2 regions of the Actinoplanes sp. NPDC051537 genome follow, and region 1 is predicted to be linked to the other one. Evidence: predicted binding sites of a transcription regulator. Region 1 holds the regulator's gene; the other holds the start of a gene.
The links. The regulator HspR, encoded in region 1, represses chaperone genes until heat shock. The targets are predictions, from matches to a motif close to TTGAGTNNNNNNNACTCAA.
Positions count from the first base shown of each region.

Region 2: dnaK (molecular chaperone DnaK) is a predicted target of HspR. The motif match lies at 7,479-7,497, and genes of this name have one in related genera.

Region 1 is NZ_JBVJIU010000032.1:58,970-68,468, forward strand. It holds gene ACZ6TB_RS46725 (hypothetical protein) at 1-499, opposite strand, end outside; gene ACZ6TB_RS46730 (hypothetical protein) at 844-1,017, shown strand; gene clpB (ATP-dependent chaperone ClpB) at 1,067-3,661, opposite strand; gene ACZ6TB_RS46740 (sugar efflux transporter) at 3,809-5,029, shown strand; gene ACZ6TB_RS46745 (cation:proton antiporter regulatory subunit) at 5,055-5,552, shown strand; gene ACZ6TB_RS46750 (cation:proton antiporter) at 5,602-6,810, shown strand; gene ACZ6TB_RS46755 (hypothetical protein) at 6,950-7,393, shown strand; gene ACZ6TB_RS46760 (heat shock protein transcriptional repressor HspR) at 7,728-8,162, opposite strand; gene dnaJ (molecular chaperone DnaJ) at 8,183-9,376, opposite strand.
Region 2 is NZ_JBVJIU010000019.1:183,128-192,626, forward strand. It holds gene pdhA (pyruvate dehydrogenase (acetyl-transferring) E1 component subunit alpha) at 1-317, opposite strand, end outside; gene ACZ6TB_RS38455 (hypothetical protein) at 748-2,094, shown strand; gene ACZ6TB_RS38460 (hypothetical protein) at 2,104-3,315, opposite strand; gene ACZ6TB_RS38465 (GTPase) at 3,350-5,032, opposite strand; gene ACZ6TB_RS38470 (ABC transporter) at 5,029-7,182, opposite strand; gene dnaK (molecular chaperone DnaK) at 7,535-9,421, shown strand; gene grpE (nucleotide exchange factor GrpE) at 9,418-9,499, shown strand, end outside.

The DNA.
Region 1 (9,499 bases):
TCACGGTGAACGTCGTGCTGACCGGGGTGTACCAGGACGGCAGGGCCGCGTCGAGGCGCGCCTGCACCTCAGACTGCGTCGGCCCGCCATTGCTGTTGGTCTCGAACGACCGGGTGAACGCGCCACCGCCGAGCCCGGCGCCGACGCAGCAGAGCGAGATGCCGCCGACCACCCAGGTGATGATGCGGGCCGCGTTCTTGCCGCGCCCGTTGAGCAGGCCGAGGATCACGAAACCGGCCGCGAGCAGCAGGTTGATCACCGCGCCGATCGAGTAGGCCGCCGTGATGACGCCCTCGGCGCTGTCGTTGATCGACGAGTCGGCGTAGACGTCCTTGATGGCGTTCGTGACATCGCTCAGGGTGGCGAACGTGAGGATCGCGTTGATCACCTGGAACGCGGCCACGAGGAAGAGGAGGTACGTCGCGACCGTCACGATGGTCGGCCGCGACCGCGGAGCGGGTGCGGGATAGCCGGGTGCCGAATAGCTCGGAACGGTCACGATTCCCCCTATGTTGATCCACTCACGGTATCGGTCTTCTGCCACATCCGCGACCACGCTGCGGCCGTCGCCCGGCTGTGGCAACATCGGGCGAAGATGACCGAAATATCCGGAAATAGATCGCCCGGGAGAGGGGCGACGCGGGCCCATCGAGAGCCCTACACTTCCCCTCGTGGCGCCCGAGCAGCTGAGACCTCCAGCGGCGCCGCCTGCCCGCGAGAGTCGCCCGCCCCGCCAGAACAGCGCCTGGGCCGAGGCAGACCGCACGCGGGCCACGATTCCCATACGCGGGCCGCGTGACCACACCGCGGCCGCCCCAGACCTGTTAAGGACCGGTGAGTCCCATGCCGCAAGCAGACACCCTGACCGTCGTTCACCATGACGACACCCGCACCTGGTTCAAGGACGTGCGGTACCAGCTACACCGCGACGGCATCAAGATCTGGTCGGATCAGGGCGAGCACATCGTCACCGACGTACTGATGACGGAGGCCTACCGACAGCGGGAGGCCAAGTAAGAAGAAGGGCCCCGGGAGCGAATCCCGGGGCCCTTCTCTATGCGAAACGTCACGAGGCCAGCGCGGCCACCGTCAACCCGTCCCGGCCGGCGGCGAGATCGACGACCACGGTGTCGCCGTCCCGGATCTCGCCCGCGAGCAGCGCCTTGGCCAGCGAGTCGCCGATCGCCGACTGCACGAGCCGGCGCAGCGGCCGCGCTCCGTAGATCGGGTCGTACCCGTGCTCCCCCAGCCACTCGACCGCGCCGGGCAGGACCTCGAGCCGCAGCCGCCGGTCGGCCAGCCGGGTGCGCAGCCGCCCGAGCTGGATGTCCACGATCGCGACCAGGTCTTGTTTGGTCAGCGCGTGGAACACCACGATGTCGTCGAGCCGGTTGAGGAACTCGGGCTTGAAGTGCGCCCGCACCACGGCGAGCACCTCGTCGCGCCGCTCCTCGTCACCCATCGTGAAGTCGGCCGCCTGCGAGCCGAGGTTCGAGGTCAGCACCAGGATCGCGTTGCGGAAGTCGACCGTACGACCCTGACCGTCGGTGAGCCGGCCGTCGTCGAGCACCTGGAGAAGCACGTCGAAGACGTCCGGGTGGGCCTTCTCCACCTCGTCGAGCAACACGACGCTGTACGGCCGGCGCCGCACCGCCTCGGTCAGCTGCCCGCCCTCCTCGTAGCCGACGTACCCGGGCGGCGCGCCGACGAGCCGGGCGACCGAGTGCTTCTCGCCGTACTCGCTCATGTCGATGCGGACCATGGCCCGCTCGTCGTCGAAGAGGAACCCGGCCAGCGCCTTGGCCAGCTCGGTCTTGCCGACGCCGGTCGGGCCGAGGAACAGGAAGCTGCCGGTCGGCCGGTCGGGGTCGGCGATGCCGGCCCGCGCCCGCCGGACGGCGCCGGCCACCGCGGCCACCGCCTCCCGCTGGCCGATGACCTTGGACTGGAGCGACTCCTCCATGCGCAGCAGCTTGGTGGTCTCGCCCTCCATCATCCGGCCGGCCGGGATGCCGGTCCACGAGGAGATGACCTCGGCGATGTCGTCGGCGCCGACCTCCTCCTTGACCATCGGCGGCTCGGTCTTCTCCTCCTCGTCGGCGGCCGAGGCGCTGACGATCTCCTGCTCGAGCGCCGGGATCTCCTGGTACTGCAGGCGGGAGGCCTTCTCCCACTCGGCGTCGCGCTGCGCCCGCTCGAGCGCGTCGCGAGCCGAGTCGAGCCGCTTCTTCAGCTCGCCGACCCGGTTGAGGCCGCCCCGCTCGCGATCCCACCGGGCGTTCAGCGCGGTGAGCTCCTCCTCGCGGTCGGCGAGGTCGCGCTCGAGCCGGGCCAACCGGTCGCGGGAGGCCGGGTCGGTCTCCTTCTCCAGCGCGAGCTTCTCGACCCGCATCCGGTCGACCTGGCGCTGCAACTGGTCGAGCTCGACCGGCCGGGAGTCGATCTCCATGCGGAGCCGGGACGCGGCCTCGTCGATCAGGTCGATCGCCTTGTCCGGCAGGAAGCGGTCGCTGATGTACCGGTCGGACAGCGAGGCGGCGGCGACCAGGGCGGCGTCGGTGATCTGCACCCGGTGGTGCGCCTCGTAGCGGCCCTTGAGCCCGCGCAGGATGCCGATCGTGTCCTCGACCGTCGGCTCGCCGACCACGACCGGCTGGAAGCGCCGCTCGAGGGCCGGGTCCTTCTCGATGTGCTCGCGGTACTCGTCGAGCGTCGTGGCGCCGACCATGCGCAGCTCGCCGCGGGCCAGCATCGGCTTGAGCATGTTGCCGGCGTCCATCGAGCCCTCGCCCTTGCCGGCGCCGACGACCGTGTGCAGCTCGTCGAGGAACGTGACGACCTGCCCGTTCGAGCCGCGGATCTCCTCGAGGACGCTCTTGAGCCGCTCCTCGAACTGGCCGCGGTACTGCGCGCCGGCGACCATCGCGCCGAGGTCGAGCGAGACCAGCTTCTTGTCGCGCAGGGTCTCGGGCACGTCGCCGGCCACGATCCGCTGGGCCAGGCCCTCGACGATCGCGGTCTTGCCGACGCCCGGCTCGCCGATCAGCACCGGGTTGTTCTTGGTGCGGCGGGAGAGCACCTGCACGACCCGGCGGATCTCGGCGTCCCGGCCGACGACCGGGTCGATCTTGCCGTCGCGGGCCAGGGCGGTCAGGTCGACGCTGTATTTCTCCAGCGCCTGGTACGTCTGCTCGCCGTCGGCGGTGGTCACCCGGCGCTCGCCGCCGCGCACCTGGGGGAACGCCGCGACCAGCGCTTCCTCGGTGGCGCCGACGCCCTTCAGCGCGCGGCCGACCGCCCCGCCGACCCGGGCCAGGCCGGCCAGCAGGTGCTCGGTCGACACGTACTCGTCGCCCAGCGGCTGCGCGATGAGCTCGGCCTCGCCGATCGCGTTCACAAACTCACGGGAGAGGCTCGGCTCGGCGGTGCTGGCGCCCCGGGCCGAGGGCAGCTGCTCGATCGCACGCACCGCGGCGCGGCGTACGTCGGCCGGGTTGGCCCCGACCGCCCGCAGCAGCGCCGGCGCGGTCGAGCCGCCGGTGTCGAGCAGCGAGAGCAGCAGGTGCCACGGCTCGACCGTGGCGTGCCCCCGGCGGCCCGCGTCGGCGACGGCGCCGGTGATGACGTCGCGGCTCTTGGTGGTCAAACGTTCGGCGTTCATCCAGCTCCCCTGATCGGAAGACTTGAGCGAGTTCCACTCAACTCTAAGAGCCTAGAACCACCTCGACAACGTCAAAGCACGAACTACCGTGACGGTGGACACCAACGCTTCCGGACCGCCCCCCATCCGGCCGTAACGTAAGGCATCGTGCCCGTACCACCCCTGACTCGCCGGCTTGTGCCCTTGTCCCTCGTCTTCATCGTGGTCGGCCTCGGAACCTCGTTCGTCGGGCCCTATCTCGCGCTCTTCCTCGCCGAGGGCGTCCACGCCGGCCCGCTGCGCACGACGGCATTCCTGATCATCGCGCCGATCTCCGGCGTCGCCGTCTCCTGGCTGATCGGCCGCGTCTCCGACCGGCGCCCGATCCGCCGCCAGCTGCTGATCACCGCGGCGCTCGCGGGCTCGCTCGGCGCCTTCCTCACCGCTTTCCTGCGCGATTACTGGGCGGTGCTCGCGGTCACCGTGACCCTCACGGCGGTCGCCGGGTCGCTCTTCCCACAATGCTTCGCGTACGCCCGGCAGATCCTCCAGCAGCGAGACCCGGCCCGGGCGGCGTTCGGCATCAGCGCGCTCCGCACCCTCTTCTCGGCGGCCTGGGTGGGCGGGCCGCCGCTGGCCGCCGTGATCCTCGCGTCGCACGGCTTCGGCTGGACGTACGCGCTGGCCGGCGCCCTCTACCTGGTCGGCGCCCTGATGATCGTGGCGATGCTGCCCAAGGTGCCGGCCCCGGCGGGCGCCACCGCCGAGGTCGAGGGCCACGGCCACGACGCGCGCCCGGTCGCCCTCTTCCTGATCATCGCGAGCTTCACCGCGGTGTCCACCGCGTCGACCCTGAACGTGCAGGCCATGTCCCTGTTCGTGGCGGACGACCTGGGCGGCACGATCGGCCAGGCCGGGCTCATCCTCGGCATCTGCGCGGCGCTCGAGATCCCGATGATGCTGATCCTGGGCGCGCTGACCACCCGCATCCCGGTCCGCCGGCTGATCTTCGTGGGCATCGTCTGCGCCGTGGCCTACCACGCGATCGCGGCGTCGGCCACGCACGTCTGGATGCTCGCCGCGGCGCAACTGCTCCAAGCCATGGTCATCTCCACGGTGGGCGCGCTGAGCATCTCGTACGTGCAGGACCTGCTCCCGGCGCACCCCGGGCGCGCCACCACGATGGTGACCAACACGTTCCCGCTCGGCCAGATCCTGGCGGCGCCCCTGTTCGGCCTGGCGCAGCACTTCGGCTTCCGGCTCGCGTACGGCTTCAATCTGGGTCTCTGCGTCATCGGCCTCGCGCTGCTGATCGCCAGCGGTCGCGTGCGCACCGCCCCCACCAGGCCGGCCTTCAGGCCGGAGCCCGCGTTGAGCGGGAGTTATTAGACAAACGTCAAGTAACGTTGCGGACGTGCGCGTACGGGTTGAACAGACTCCGCTGCCGGGGATCGGTGTCCGGCATGACCTGATCACTTCCTCGGGTCGTACGGTCGGGGTGGTCTCGCATCGCAACGGCCGGCGTGACCTGGTCCTGTACGACGTGGACGACCCCGACTCGTGCCTGGCCTCGATCCCGCTCACCGACGACGAGGCCGAGGCGCTGGCCGACGTGCTCGGCGCGTCCCTGATGCTGGGCCAGCTCGCCGGCCTCCGGCAGCAGGCGGCGGGGCTGCTCACCGAGCAGATCGCGCTGCCGGCCGGCTCGCCGTTCGTGGGCCGCCGTCTGGGCGACACGCGCGCCCGCACCCGTACGAGCGCATCGATCGTGGCGGTGTTGCGCGACCGTGAGGTGATCGCCTCGCCCGGCCCCTCCTTCGCCTTCGAGGCGAACGACGTGGTCGTCGCCGTCGGCACCCGCGACGGCCTGGACGGCGTCACCGCCATCCTCGCCGGCGAGCGCGAAGAATAAGCCGGACTGTGCTTACCCGCGGCGGAAAACCCCAGAAGTAAGGGCGAGAATGCACAGTACGACGACTCTCCTCATCGAGGTCGGCGCGCTGCTTTTCGCGCTCGGCATGCTCGGCCGCCTGGGCCGGCGGGTCGGCCTCTCGCCCATCCCGCTCTACCTGCTGGCCGGTCTCGCCTTCGGCCATGGCGGCCTGGTGCCGCTCTCGGCCAGCGAGGAGTTCATCCAGATCGGCGCCGAGATCGGCGTGATCCTGCTGCTGGTCATGCTCGGCCTCGAATACTCGGCGGCCGAGCTGGTCAGCAACCTGCGCGCGGCCGCGCCCGCCGGGGTCATCGACGCCGTGCTCAACGCCCTGCCCGGCGCCGCGTTCGCGTTCCTGCTCGGCTGGGGCTGGGAGGCCGCCCTCGTGCTGGCCGGCATCACCTGGGTCTCGTCCTCCGGCGTGATCGCGAAGGTGCTCGGCGACCTGGGCCGGCTCGGCAACCGCGAGACGCCGGTCATCCTGTCGGTGCTGGTCATCGAGGACCTGGCGATGGCCTTCTACCTGCCGCTGGTCACCGCCGTGCTGGCCGGGGTCGGCTTCGCCGGCGGCCTCAAGGCGCTCGCCGTCGCCGTGGTCACCGTGATCGCGGTGCTGGTGGTGGCGATCCGCTACGGCAGCACGATCAGCAAGTTCATCTCGGTGCAGGACCCCGAGGCGCTGCTGCTCAGCGTGCTCGGCCTGACCCTGTTCGTGGCCGGGGTCGCGGCCGAGCTCAAGGTCTCGGCCGCGGTCGGCGCGTTTCTGGTCGGCATCGCGCTCTCCGGCCCGGTCGCGCACCACGCCACCGAGATGCTGTCGCCGCTGCGCGACCTGTTCGCCGCCGTGTTCTTCGTCTTCTTCGGCCTGTCCACCGACCCCGCCGACATGCCGCCGGTGCTGCTGCCCGCGCTCGGCCTGGCCGTGCTCACGATGGCGACGAAGATCCTCACCGGCTATCTGGCCGCCCGCCGCGGCGGCATCGCCCTGCCCGGCCGCCTGCGCGCCGGCCTGGCCCTCATGCCGCGCGGCGAGTTCTCGGTCGTCATCGCCGGCCTCGCCGTCGCGTCCGGCGTCGAGACCCGCCTGGCCCCGCTCGCGACCGCTTACGTATTGATCACAGTGATCTCCGGACCGCTGCTGGCCCGTCTGCCCGATTACCACTGGTTCAAGAACATTGTCAGGCGCCGGATGGCCCTGCGGCGCCGCCCCGCGAGCCCTCTTCCCGCAGGTGAGTGACGTGCCAACTGTCAAGACTGCTCAAAGCTACTGACCAGTATCCGATTGTGACGTGGTAACACTTCCGTGGGAACTTCCGGCGCGCTAGCGTTCGGCCTCGACAACTACGTGTTATTCGGACTTTCTGGTGGGCGGCGGCGTGACAGTGCGTGAGTCGACTTTCTACGGCTTCGCGAACCCGGTCGATCCTCGGCCGGAGGAGATACATGCGTGGGCCTATCACCCCGAGTCGGTGCCCCTCGACGCCATGCCTCCCGACTGGGACCTGCTCATCTCCGGCGACGTGCTCGCCCCGACGCTCTTCGAGCTGGCCATGGACCGCCAGTGCCCCGCGCGCCGCTTCGCCCAGCACTGCATGTACATCTACGCCGCCGACGGCGTCCGGCAAAATGCGAGCAACCAGCGCAAACGCCGCCTGAAGAAGTACGTGGAGCGGGCCGAAGAGGTCGGCGACGAGCCGATGTCGATCTGGGCGCACAACTGCCGAGTGCTGATGAGCCGCCCCGAGACGTTCGACTACTCCGACTGGATCGAGGGTGGTCTGGTCCGCCATCCCCGCCGTCTCGGGATGTTCCGCCGCTGACGGGTTGGCCGGTCACCCGCCGCCGCTGAACTCTGCCGCCGCTCAGCCCTGCCGCCGCTCAGCCCTGCCGCCGCTCAGCCCTGCCGCCGCTCAGCCCTGCCGCCGCTCAGCCCTGCCGCCGCTCAGCCCCGAGGCATACCCCACCCCGTTCAGTGGGTGGGGCGACTTTACGGCCGCGGTACGACAGTTTTCGCGCGCTGTCCACACCCGGCGGCTACGGCTTGACCGGCGTTGCGGAGGGGTCGGCGATGATCGCAGTGGCCGGCTCGGCGCCGGGCGGGCGGGGGGCAAGAAAAAACGACCCTCCCATCACGGGAGGGCCGCCTCGAAAGTGCTACTTGTCCGCGGACCGCCGCGGGCGCCAGACCACCAGGGCCGTCGAGGGGCGCTCCTGGCGGACCAGGTCGCGGCCGCCGTAGGGGCTCTCCATCTGGGCTATGCGGGTGTACGCGTCGTCGAGCTGGTGCTCCATCTCGTGTATGCGCTGCTGGAGGTCGGCCACCAGCTGCTCGAGCCCGATGATGCGCTTGATGCCGGCCAGGTTGACGCCGTCCTCCTGGCTCAACCGCTGCACCTCGCGCAGCAGGGCCACGTCGCGCTCGCTGTATCGCCGGCCGCCGCCGCCTGCCCGGCCGGGCTGCACCAGCCCGAGCCGGTCGTACTGGCGCAACGTCTGCGGGTGCATCCCGGCCAGCCGCGCGGCCACCGAGATGATCAAGACCTTCGCGTCGGAGGCCTGCTCCACCGAGATCTCGATCTCCTCATACATGTGCCACCTCCCGATCAGGTCTAACTGCCCCGGCGCACGCGCGCCTCGAGCCGCTCCCGCCCGGCCGGCGGGGTCAGTTTCGCGAAACGCTCCAGCGCGTCCCGTGCTTCCCCCGTGACACCGCCCGGCACCTGCACGTCGACCGTGACGATCAGGTCGCCGGGTGGTCCTTCCTTGCGGGCCACGCCCTTGCCCCGGGCCCGCAGCTTGCGCCCGCTCGGCGTGCCGGGCGGAACCCGCATCGTGACCGGGCCGTCCAGCGTGGGCACCCGCAGGTCGGCGCCGAGCACCGCCTCGGCGATGCTGATCGGCAGGGTCAGCGTCAAGTCGTCGCCGCTGCGGCCGAACAGCTCGTCCGGCCGGACCCCGACCTGCACGTACAGGTCGCCGGCCGGGCCGCCGCGGTCGCCGGGCTCACCCCGGCCGCTGAGCCGAATCCGCTGCCCGTCGGCCACGCCGGCCGGGAAGCGGACGTTGATCGTGCGGGCCTTGGTGACGCCGCCCGTGCCGCGGCACTCGGGGCACTTCTCGTCGACGATCGATCCCGAGCCCTGGCACTCGCGGCACGGCTCGGAGAAGCTGAACGACCCCTGGTTGCGCGAGATGAGGCCGCTGCCGTGGCATTGCGGGCAGGTCCGCGGCGAGGTGCCGGGCTTGGCGCCGTTGCCGTGGCAGGTGTCGCACTCCCCGGCCGACCGGAGGGTCAGCGGGAGCGTCGTTCCGCGTACGGCCTGGCCGAAGTCGAGGGTCACCTCGGTCTCGACGTCGCGTCCGCGCCGCGGGCCGCGCCGGGCCGCGCCACCGCCCGGGCCGCCGCCCGAGAAGATCGAGCTGAAGATGTCGGAGAAGCCGGCGCCGCCGAATCGACGGTCACCGGCGCCGCCCTGCGCGCCCGCCCCGGAGAACCCGCCGAACAGGTCGGACGGGTCGAACTGGGTGCCGCCACCCGAGCGCGCGCCGCGCCGGAACGCGCCCGAGCCGAACAGGGAGCGCATCTCGTCGTACTCTTTGCGCTTCTTGTCGTCGGAGAGCACGTCGTAGGCCTCGGACGCCGCCTTGAACTTCTCCTCGGCCTCCTGGTTGCCCGGGTTCCGGTCGGGGTGCAGATCGCGGGCGAGCTTGCGGTACGCCTTTTTGATCTCGTCGGTTGAGGCGGATTTGTTCACGCCGAGCACGGCGTAGAAGTCCTTCTCGAGCCAGTCCTTCGAGCTCATCGCGTCCACCTCCTCCTAGCGGTAGTCCCGGCCCCCCCCAGGCGGGGGGGGGGGGGAGGCCGTGGGGGTCCCCCCGGTTGGGCCCCCCCCCCACGGACGGGCGCCAACACCCCCCTCCCAACC
Region 2 (9,499 bases), on a different contig from region 1:
TCGCGGTAGGTCGGGAACGCCATGTCCTGCCGGCGCAGCGCCCGGCCGGAACCGACCTGAGCCGCCTCCTGACCCAGCAGGCTCGCCCAGATGCCGAGCTCGCCCTGGCGCTGCAGGGCGGTCGCCTCGGCGTCGAGCCGCCGGACCGTGACCAGGTCGCGGTAGAGCTCGCGGTACTCGTCGTCGGTGAAGTCGACCGAGTAGGTCATGCCGTCCGCCGTGGTGACGCTGTCGACGCGTTCCCCGTCGGGGGTGAGCAGTTGGACGAAGCCGCCGGCTGGGGCGTCCGCCCCCACTTCGCTGTCGCCGTTCGCCATCCGTGTCTCCCTGTTCATCTCTGCGCCCGCGGCGGGTGTTGCCCGTCCGCGCGGCGAACCGCTGGGGGTCGCCGCGCCTGACCTTGGTGAGGTTGCCGCGCGACGTCTCGACGTGGGTCCTGACCCCGCCGGGGAGTGACGGTCCCCACCTCGCCCCGCTGGATCGGCGGAAGGCGACGGCGGCGGTGCCGTCGTCTTCATCCTGACAGAGAACGTGAGCGTCGTTACAGGTCGGGTCGATCACAGTCGGGAAATTCTGCCGTCACATCGGCGTCCGTGTTTGTCCGGATAAGTACTTTTCGTACGGTCACTACCGTACGAACGGCCCGCTTTTACCGCTGCGCCGACGCGGGTGCGTCGTTCATCCCGATGACCGAGACCGATCCATGTTGATCATTCGTTCGGGTTCAGCGCAGGGAGGGAACCGGCCGTGCCGGAGCAGCCAGACGACGACCTCGTGCCGCCGCTGAAGGTGATGCGGAAACGGCTGAACGGGGTCTACCGGGCCGATTCCGGCTTCTCGGGACCGACGCGACGGTATGTGCTCATCGTGGCGCTTCTGGTCGGGCTGGCGTCGGTGCCGACGCTCGCGGCGATCACCGCCGGGTCGAACGAGCTCGCCGACGGCAAGACCGACACCATGGACATCCCGTTCCTGCCGCCGGCCTCGCCCGGTCCGATCGCGCCCGCTTCACCTTCTTCGCCGGCCGGTGCCGCTTTCGCCCGGGCGGGGCGACTCGCGGGGGAGATCGGCAAGATCAAGCCGTCCCCGTACGGCGGGGAGCCGTCGCCCGCGGATGATCGGTCGACGTCCGGTTCTGACAAGTCCGGCGGGTCCGGGGACGCGGATGACGTGCCGTCGATGGCGGCGTTTCCGGCATTGCCCGGTATGCCCGGTCTTTCGGATCTGCCCCCGGTGCGGGGTCGTTCGGCCGGTCAAGGGTCGTCTTCCTCCGGTGACGAGTCTTCGGCCGGCTCTCCCTCTGGCTCCTCCCCCGGGGGCCACTCTTCTTCCGCGTCTTCTGGGGGCCAGTCTTCTTCCGGGAGTCAGTCGTCTTCCGGGGGCCACTCTTCTTCGGGTGACCAGTCTTCTTCGGGCGACCAGTCTTCCTCTTCGGACGGTCACGCGTCTTCCGACGACACCGATTCGTCGGATGACCCGGATTTGTCGGATTCCCAGGACTCATCGGATGATTCGGACTCGTCCGGCGACGATCCTTCCGGGCCGGGGCGGTCCGACGAGCCGCCGGCCTGGTCGACCCGGCCCTTCTGCCACGAGCGCGGCAACTGTGACGACAAGTCGTCGCACCACCACCGGCCCGACTGGTCCCGGCACCGCCACTGCGAGAGCAGCACCCGCCGGGCGCACTGGTCGAGCCACCGCGCCGGCGTCGCCCGGTCGGTCACCGTCCACATCGACCCGACCGGACGCCACGGCTCGCGCCGCGTCGTCCGCCACGACACGCGTCCCATCGTCAGCCGCCGGTCGACCGACCGGTCCGAGCACCGCCGGAGGCCAGCAGTGTCCGACCGACCGCACAACATTCGCGCCGCCAGCATCCTCGAGCGCAGCTACGCCCCGGGCAACCCGAACGGCCTCCGGCACATCCCCGAGGCGCGCACCGAGGACAACCGGCTCGCGAACCAGCCGTACCGCGGCAGTCACCGGGCCGGCAGCCTGCACCACGCCGACGACCAGACCCCGGCCCAGCGCCGCAGCTCCCGGGTGGGACGCCACCACGCCGAGCCGTCCGAGGACCTGAGCGGCCGCTGGTGAGGGTCTTGCCTAGGCGCCGCCCTCGAGGTGGTTGCGGTTGGCCTCGATCCACGCATCGATCGCATCGGTGTCGTCGGGGTCGACGCCCTCCGAGATGAGCTGGGCCACGGCCGCCGTGGCCGGGCTGCGCCGCTCGCCGGTCGCGTAGAGCCGGGCGAACTCGGGCACCATCTCGTCGACCGTCTCGTCGGTCTGGGTGGCGGCCGCCTCGGGCAGGCCGCGGCGCCGGGCCGTGTAGGCCGACCAGGCGCGCGTCACCCGGGGCAGCATGGCCGCGTCGTCCATGTCGAGGACCGCCCGCCGGTGCACCCAGTCGAGCAGGAAGAGGCCGGCCACCGCCGGGCTCCAGCGCACCGGGTCGGCGCCGGGCAGCGTCGCCGCGTGGTCGAGCAGCAGGCTCAGGCAGAAGTGCAGCGAGGGCAACTCGTCGTCGCCGACCCGGTCGAGGCCGAAGCGGGCCGCCTCGGCGCTGGCCAGGAAGTCGCGGGAGACATCGGTGCCGCTCGCGCGCGGCGGCTCGACCAGCGGCGGCGTGGTGGCGGCGGGCAGCAGCGCCAGCCGGGCCGCGGCCAGCGCGCGGTCGGTGGCAAGCGAGCCCTCGGACGGCAGCGAGCTCAGGCCGTCGGTGATCGCCAGGTGCCGGTCGACCTCGTCGCGCAGCCGGCCCGGGTCTTCCTCGCGGAACCAGGTCAGGTCGTCCTCGGCGCACATCTCGCGCACCTGCTGGAGCACGCGCTCGGCCGAGGCGCCGACGAAGACGTCCTTGGTGATGCCGATGTTGTGGTCGACCAGGGCCACGACCGCGTGCTCGGGCCCGCCGTCCTCCTCGTCCTCGTAGGCGAAGGTGACCAGATAGGACGTCTGGTCACCATAGACATCGCCGTAGGCGTAGCAACCGGTCGGCCGTACGCGACCAAGCTGGGCCGCCCACGACGGCGCTTGAGCGCCCCGCCGGACCTGTCCCGCCCCCGCCGCGTCGGGCACCAGGGTCGCGAAGACCTCGCGGATGGTCGTGGCCGCCGCCGTGCGACGCCGCGTGGTCGCGGCGAGGAAATGTCCCACGAAGTCGCGCACCGCCGTGGCCCGATCGGCGACCGCCACCGAGTAGACGCTGCCGAGCAGCGCGGTGCCCAGCAACTCCGCGTCCAGGGCGCAGTCGAGCTTCGCCACGTCGCGTGCCGCGTGCAGAACCGCCTCGTACGGACTCGATGACTCGGGCATATCGCGAGCGTACCGGGACCGCGACGCTCGGAGACTACTCCGAACGAACGGTCGTGAGGGACTCGCGCGCCTGGGCGTACGCGTTGAGCACCTCGCGGACCGGCGCCACCACGTATTCGCGGGCGACCTCGGTGACCGAGGCCCGCAATTGCTGCTCGGCCCGTTTCCGGGCGTGCCGCGCGCCCCAGTCGACGATCGGCTTGAGCAGCAGCCAGAGCAGCACGCCGAAGATCAGGCCGCCGAGCAGCAGCAGCGTGGGCATCGGCACCGCGCCGACCTTGGGATAGCGCAGCTCGGGCAGGCCGAGGACGCGAACCACGTAACCGGCGAGCAGCCAGCCCAGCCCGGCGACGGCGGCCGCCACGAGCAGCCACTGGAGCCCGCCGACGCCCCGCCACCAGAGCGGCGTGCGGTCGGCGCCCAGGTCGGTCTTGGCGACCGCCCGGTCGAGCGCGTCCGGCAGGTCGTTGACGCGGGAGCGCGCCGCCGTGTTGAGCGCGGGCGCCCACATCGGCGGGAGCGGCGCGGCCGCGCGATCGGCGACCGCGCGCACGGTGATGCCGACCGCCGACTTCTGGGCGGCATCGGCCTCGGGCACCGAGGTGCGCGGCACGATGTCGGTGGAGACGGCGTCGGTGGGCTTCTTCGCGCCCAGGTGCAGCCGGCGCAGCGGGTCGGGCCGCAGCCGGCGCAGGCCCCGCAGAACCGGCCAGCCGGTCGCGGCCGTGGCCCGGTGCCGGTAGGAGCCGGCGGCGGCGTCGGCGACCGCGCCCACGCCGGCCGATGCCGACAACGCGTCGGACAGCTGGCGTACGGTCGCCCGGTCCACCTCGTCCTCGGCCGCCGGTGGCCCGATCATGGCCATCAGCGGCTCGCCCACCGACTCGAGGTCGCCGGCCAGGCGGCGCAGCGCGGCCTGGCGGTCGGCGACCGTCTTCTCCAGCGTCTCGCGCAGCTCGTGCAGCATGCCGGGCTGCTTGGCCGAGGTGGCCATCACCGGCGCGCCGGTCAGGCCGTCCTCCTCCAGCAGCCGCCGCAGGTCGCCGAGCACGACCTCGGTGTCGCTGGTGGACAGCCGGTCGGCCTGGTTGAGCACGACGATCGTGACGCCCGAGTGCGCGCGGAACTGCGACAGGTAGGCCTGGTGCAGGATCCGGTCGCCGTACTTCTGCGGGTCGACCACCCAGACCACCTGGTCGACCAGGCCGAGCAGCCGGTCGACCTCGAGCCGGTGGCTGCGCTCGATCGAGTCGAAGTCGGGCAGGTCGAGCAGCACCAGCCCGCGCAGGGCGGCCTCGTCGTCGCCGTCGAGCGCGCTTTCCCGGATGAAGCGCTGGCGAGGCAGCACCCCGATCCAGTCGAGCAGCCGGTTCGCCGGCTCCAGCGGGCCCCAGACGCAGGCGTGCGCGGCGCCGGTGGTCGGCCGCCGCACCCCGACCGGCGAGAGCTTCAGCCGGGCGAGCGCGTTGAAGAGGCTGGACTTGCCGCTGCCGGTGCTGCCGGCCAGCGCCACCACGGTGTGGTCGCGGGACAGCGCCAGCCGGGTGCCGGCCCGCTCGACCAGCGTGTGGGCCGCGACCAGGTCGGCGTCCGGCAGGTACGGGTCCACGAGCCGGAGGAACTTGGCCAGCGCGTCGAGCCGCTCGACCAGTTCCTCGGCGTCCACCCGGCCGTCCGTACCGGTCAGCGCCCCACGCACCTTCTCAATCAAGCTCATGTCGCGCTCCCCGTCAACGCGAGTTCGTTCCGCGCGTCCTCCACGTCGAGCGCGGCCCGGCGCAGCTCGGCGGCGGGCGCCGTGTCGAGCCCGGTGGCCGCGGTGCGCTCGGTGTACCGGGCGGCCTCGCCGTCGAGCAGCTCGCCGACCCGGAACAGCAGGTCTTCCCGGGCCCGGTTGGCCAGCCCGCGGATCGCCTGGTCGCCGAAGACGGCCTCGAGCACCTTCTGGGCCGCCACCGTGGTGCCGACGCCGGCCGCGACCTCGAGCCCGGTCGGGATGAACGCGGTCGAGGTGAAGACGGCGATCATCACGGCGAGGCCGGCGCCGTTCACCGCGTAGGCGGCGCCGCGGGCGACCACCCGCTTCTCCGCGCTCTGCTCGCGCACCAGGCCGAGCACCCACTGCTGCCAGTCGCGCACCAGCCGGTCGGCGCGTTGCGGCAGGTCGGCCGAGGCGCGCTGCAACTCGGGCCGGAGCAGGGCGGCGCCGGCCGGGTGGGCCTGCCAGGCCGCGTACGCCTGCTCGGCCGCGTCCGTCGAAACCCCGCGCAGCAGGGTGACCAGCTGCGACTCCAGCGCCGTCTGAAGGTTGCGCCCGGGCAGCGGCCGCCCGGTGATCGCCGAGACGAGCCGGTCGCGCAGCAGGCCCACCTTGTTCTCCAGGGTGCGCATGAACTCGCCGGTGCCGACGAACTCCTGCCAGCGGGCGAGCACCTCGCCGCGGAGCAGGCGGCCGTCGCGCAGGCCCTCGACCACGGTCTGCCGCGCGGTGCGGTAGGCGACCGTGACCCGCTCGTCCAGCGCGCGGGCGGCGACGGCCTGCTCGTCGGCGGCGTCGGCCAGGCCGGACACCGCCGGGCCGAGCGCGGCGAGCGCGCCGTCCAGGGTCTGTCGCACCACCGCCGAGCGGGCAGAGGAGTCGGCGGCGAGCTGGCCGAACCAGTCGTGCAGCGGGCCGATCACGTCCTCGGCGATCAGGCCCTGGCCGTCCAGGGTGGTCTCGGGCAGCACGAACAGCGGCGCGGCGCCGAGGTTGCGGGCGGTCAGCATCTCGCGCAGGTGAGCCGTGATCTCGGCGGCGGCCTCGGCCGGCACCCGGTCGAGCACCAGCGCGATGACGGTGCCGCGCAGCCGGGCGGTGGTGAGCAGCTCCCACGGGACGTTGTCGGCGTAGCGGGCGGCCGTGGTCACGAACAGCCAGAGGTCGGCGGCGGCCAGCAGCTGCGCGGCGAGTTGCCGGTTGCCGGCCACCACCGAGTCGATGTCGGGCGCGTCGAGGAACGCGAGGCCGGCGCCGAGCGCGGGGGCGGACACGATCTGGAGCGTACGGGGATCGGGGCTCGACTCCGGGGTGCGGACCAGTCCCGGCAGCAGTTGCCCCTGGCGGAACCAGGCCAGGTCGGCGGCGTTGCTGACCAGCACCGGGGAGCGGGTGGTCGGCCGGAGCACGCCGGCGGTGCTGACCGGGGCCCGGACCAGGCTGTTGACCAGGGTCGACTTGCCGGCGCCGGTGGAGCCGCCGACGACCACGAGCAGCGGCGCGTCGAGCCGCGCGAGGCGCGGAAGAAGGTAGTCGTCGAGCTGGGCCACGAGGGCGGCGCCGACCCGGCGGGCCTCCTCGGCCGAAGGCATGACCAGGGGGTACGAGGCGCCGCCGATCGCCGCGCGCAGCCGGCTCAACGCGGTGGCCAGATGTCCGACCGCGGGCGGGGGCTCGACCGGCAGCGGCTCGAGGGCCGTCGAGGTCGTGGGCTCGGGCGTTACCTCGGCCGTCAGCTCCGGCTCGGGCGTCGGCTCCGGCGTCAGCTCGGCCGTGGGCTCCAGCTCGGCCGTGGGCTCCAGCTCGGCCGTGGGCTCCAGCTCGGGCGTCGGCTCCGGCTCCGGCGTCAGCTCGGCCGTGGGCTCGGGCGTCGGCTCCGGCTCCGGTTTCGTGATCTCCGCCTCTTCGGTGGGTTCCTCGGTCTGGTCCTTATGACCATTTTGCCCGACCTCGGAGTCCGATGAATTCTCGGTTGCCGCCGGGGGTTCGGGCGACTCGGCGCCCTCTTCCGTCGACTCGATCTTGGCTTCGGGATCACTCTCGGCGACGACGTCATCGGCCGGCTCGGGTGGGCCGGCCTCGGGATCGGGATGTGGCTGACGGGGCACGACGGGGTCCGTAGGATCAGAGTTGTTCCCGGCATCGGTCGAAACCGCGCTCGTCAGACCCTTCTCGTCCGATCCGGCAGGCTCTTGCGTTGCGGCGTCCACGGCGGATATGGCCGATGGACCGACCGCGTCACCGTGCGTCGTCACGGGTAAAGAGTGCCTGATCTATGCATGCAGGACAACAGGTGCCGGTATGCCGTGACCGGACAGGTATCTACCGAAGTGCTGGCGGGATGAAGCCCCTTGCGCCGAGTTGGCTCAACTTCGATTTGACGGGTGGCCGGCCCGTGGCATCATTGAGTCGGATCCACTCAACCTTGTAACGCAGCCTTGTAATGAAGCGAGGAACACCATGGCACGTGCGGTCGGCATCGACCTCGGCACCACGAACTCCTGCGTCAGCGTTCTGGAAGGAGGCGAGCCCACCGTCATCGCCAATGCGGAGGGCTCCCGGACGACCCCGTCCATCGTCGCCTTCGCCCGCAACGGCGAGGTGCTCGTGGGTGAGGTCGCCAAGCGCCAGGCGGTGACCAACCCCGACCGGACGATTCGCTCGGTCAAGCGGGAGATCGGCACCAACTGGTCGATCGACATCGACGGCAAGAAGTACACGCCGCAGGAGATCTCGGCGCGGGTTCTGATGAAGCTCAAGCGCGACTCCGAGGCGTACCTCGGTGAGCAGGTCACCGACGCGGTCATCACCGTCCCGGCCTACTTCAACGACGCGCAGCGCCAGGCCACCAAGGAGGCCGGCGAGATCGCGGGCCTGAACGTCCTGCGGATCGTGAACGAGCCGACCGCGGCCGCCCTGGCCTACGGGCTGGACAAGGGCTCCAAGGAGCAGACCGTCCTGGTCTTCGACCTCGGCGGCGGCACCTTCGACGTCTCGCTGCTCGAGCTCGGCGACGGCGTCATCGAGGTCAAGTCGACCTCCGGCGACAACCACCTCGGCGGCGACGACTGGGACCAGCGGGTCATCGACCACCTGGTCAAGACCTTCCGCGGTGAGCACGGCATCGACCTGGGCGCCGACAAGATGGCCCTCCAGCGTCTGCGCGAGGCCGCCGAGAAGGCGAAGATCGAGCTGTCCGCGGCGACCACCACCAGCATCAACCTGCCCTACATCACGGCCGGCCCGGACGGCCCGCTCCACCTGGACATGTCGCTGTCCCGGGCCGAGTTCCAGCGCATGACGCAGGACCTGCTCGACCGCTGCAAGGGCCCGTTCGAGTCCGCGATCAAGGACGCCGACGTCAAGCTCTCCGACGTCGACCACGTCATCCTGGTCGGCGGCTCGACGCGTATGCCGGCCGTCGCCGACCTGGTCAAGAGCATGACCGGCAAGGAGCCCAACAAGGGCGTCAACCCGGACGAGGTCGTCGCCGTCGGTGCCGCTCTGCAGGCCGGCGTGCTCAAGGGCGAGGTCAAGGACGTTCTGCTCCTCGACGTCACCCCGCTGTCCCTGGGCATCGAGACCAAGGGCGGCATCATGCACAAGCTGGTCGAGCGCAACACGACCATCCCGGCGCACCGTTCCGAGGTCTACACCACGGCCGACGACAACCAGCCCTCCGTGCTGATCCAGGTCTTCCAGGGCGAGCGCGAGATGGCGGCGTACAACAAGAAGCTCGGCACTTTCGAGCTCAGCGGCATCGCGCCGGCTCCGCGCGGGGTCCCGCAGATCGAGGTCTCCTTCGACATCGACGCGAACGGCATCGTGCACGTGTCCGCCAAGGACCTGGGCACGGGCAAGGAGCAGAAGATGACGATCACCGGCGGCTCCGCGCTGCCGAAGGACGACATCGAGCGCATGATGCGCGACGCTCAGGACCACGCGGACGAGGACAAGAAGCGCCGCGAGGACGCGGAGACCCGCAACCTGGCCGAGCAGCTGCAGTGGCAGACCGAGAAGTTCCTGGCCGAGAGCGGCGACAAGCTGCCCGAGGAGAGCAAGAACAACATCAACGAGGCCCTCGGCGACCTCCGCGGCGCGCTCGGCGGCTCCGACATCGAGAAGATCAAGTCGGCGCACGAGCGGCTGTCGCAGGTGTCGCAGGAGGCCGGATCGATGCTCTACTCGCAGGGTGACGGCACGCAGGCCGCGACCGGCGGCGCCGACGGCACCCAGGCGCCCGGTGGCGCGACCGGTGCCGGCCCGACGGCCGGTGGCCCGGCGGCCGGTGGTGGCGGTGGCGACGACGTCGTCGACGCCGAGATCGTGGAGGACGACAAGAAGTGACTGCCGCGGACGACGAGAACGACGGTCAGGCGACCGAGCGGGTCGTCATCCGGGACCGCCGCAAGATAGACCCGAAGA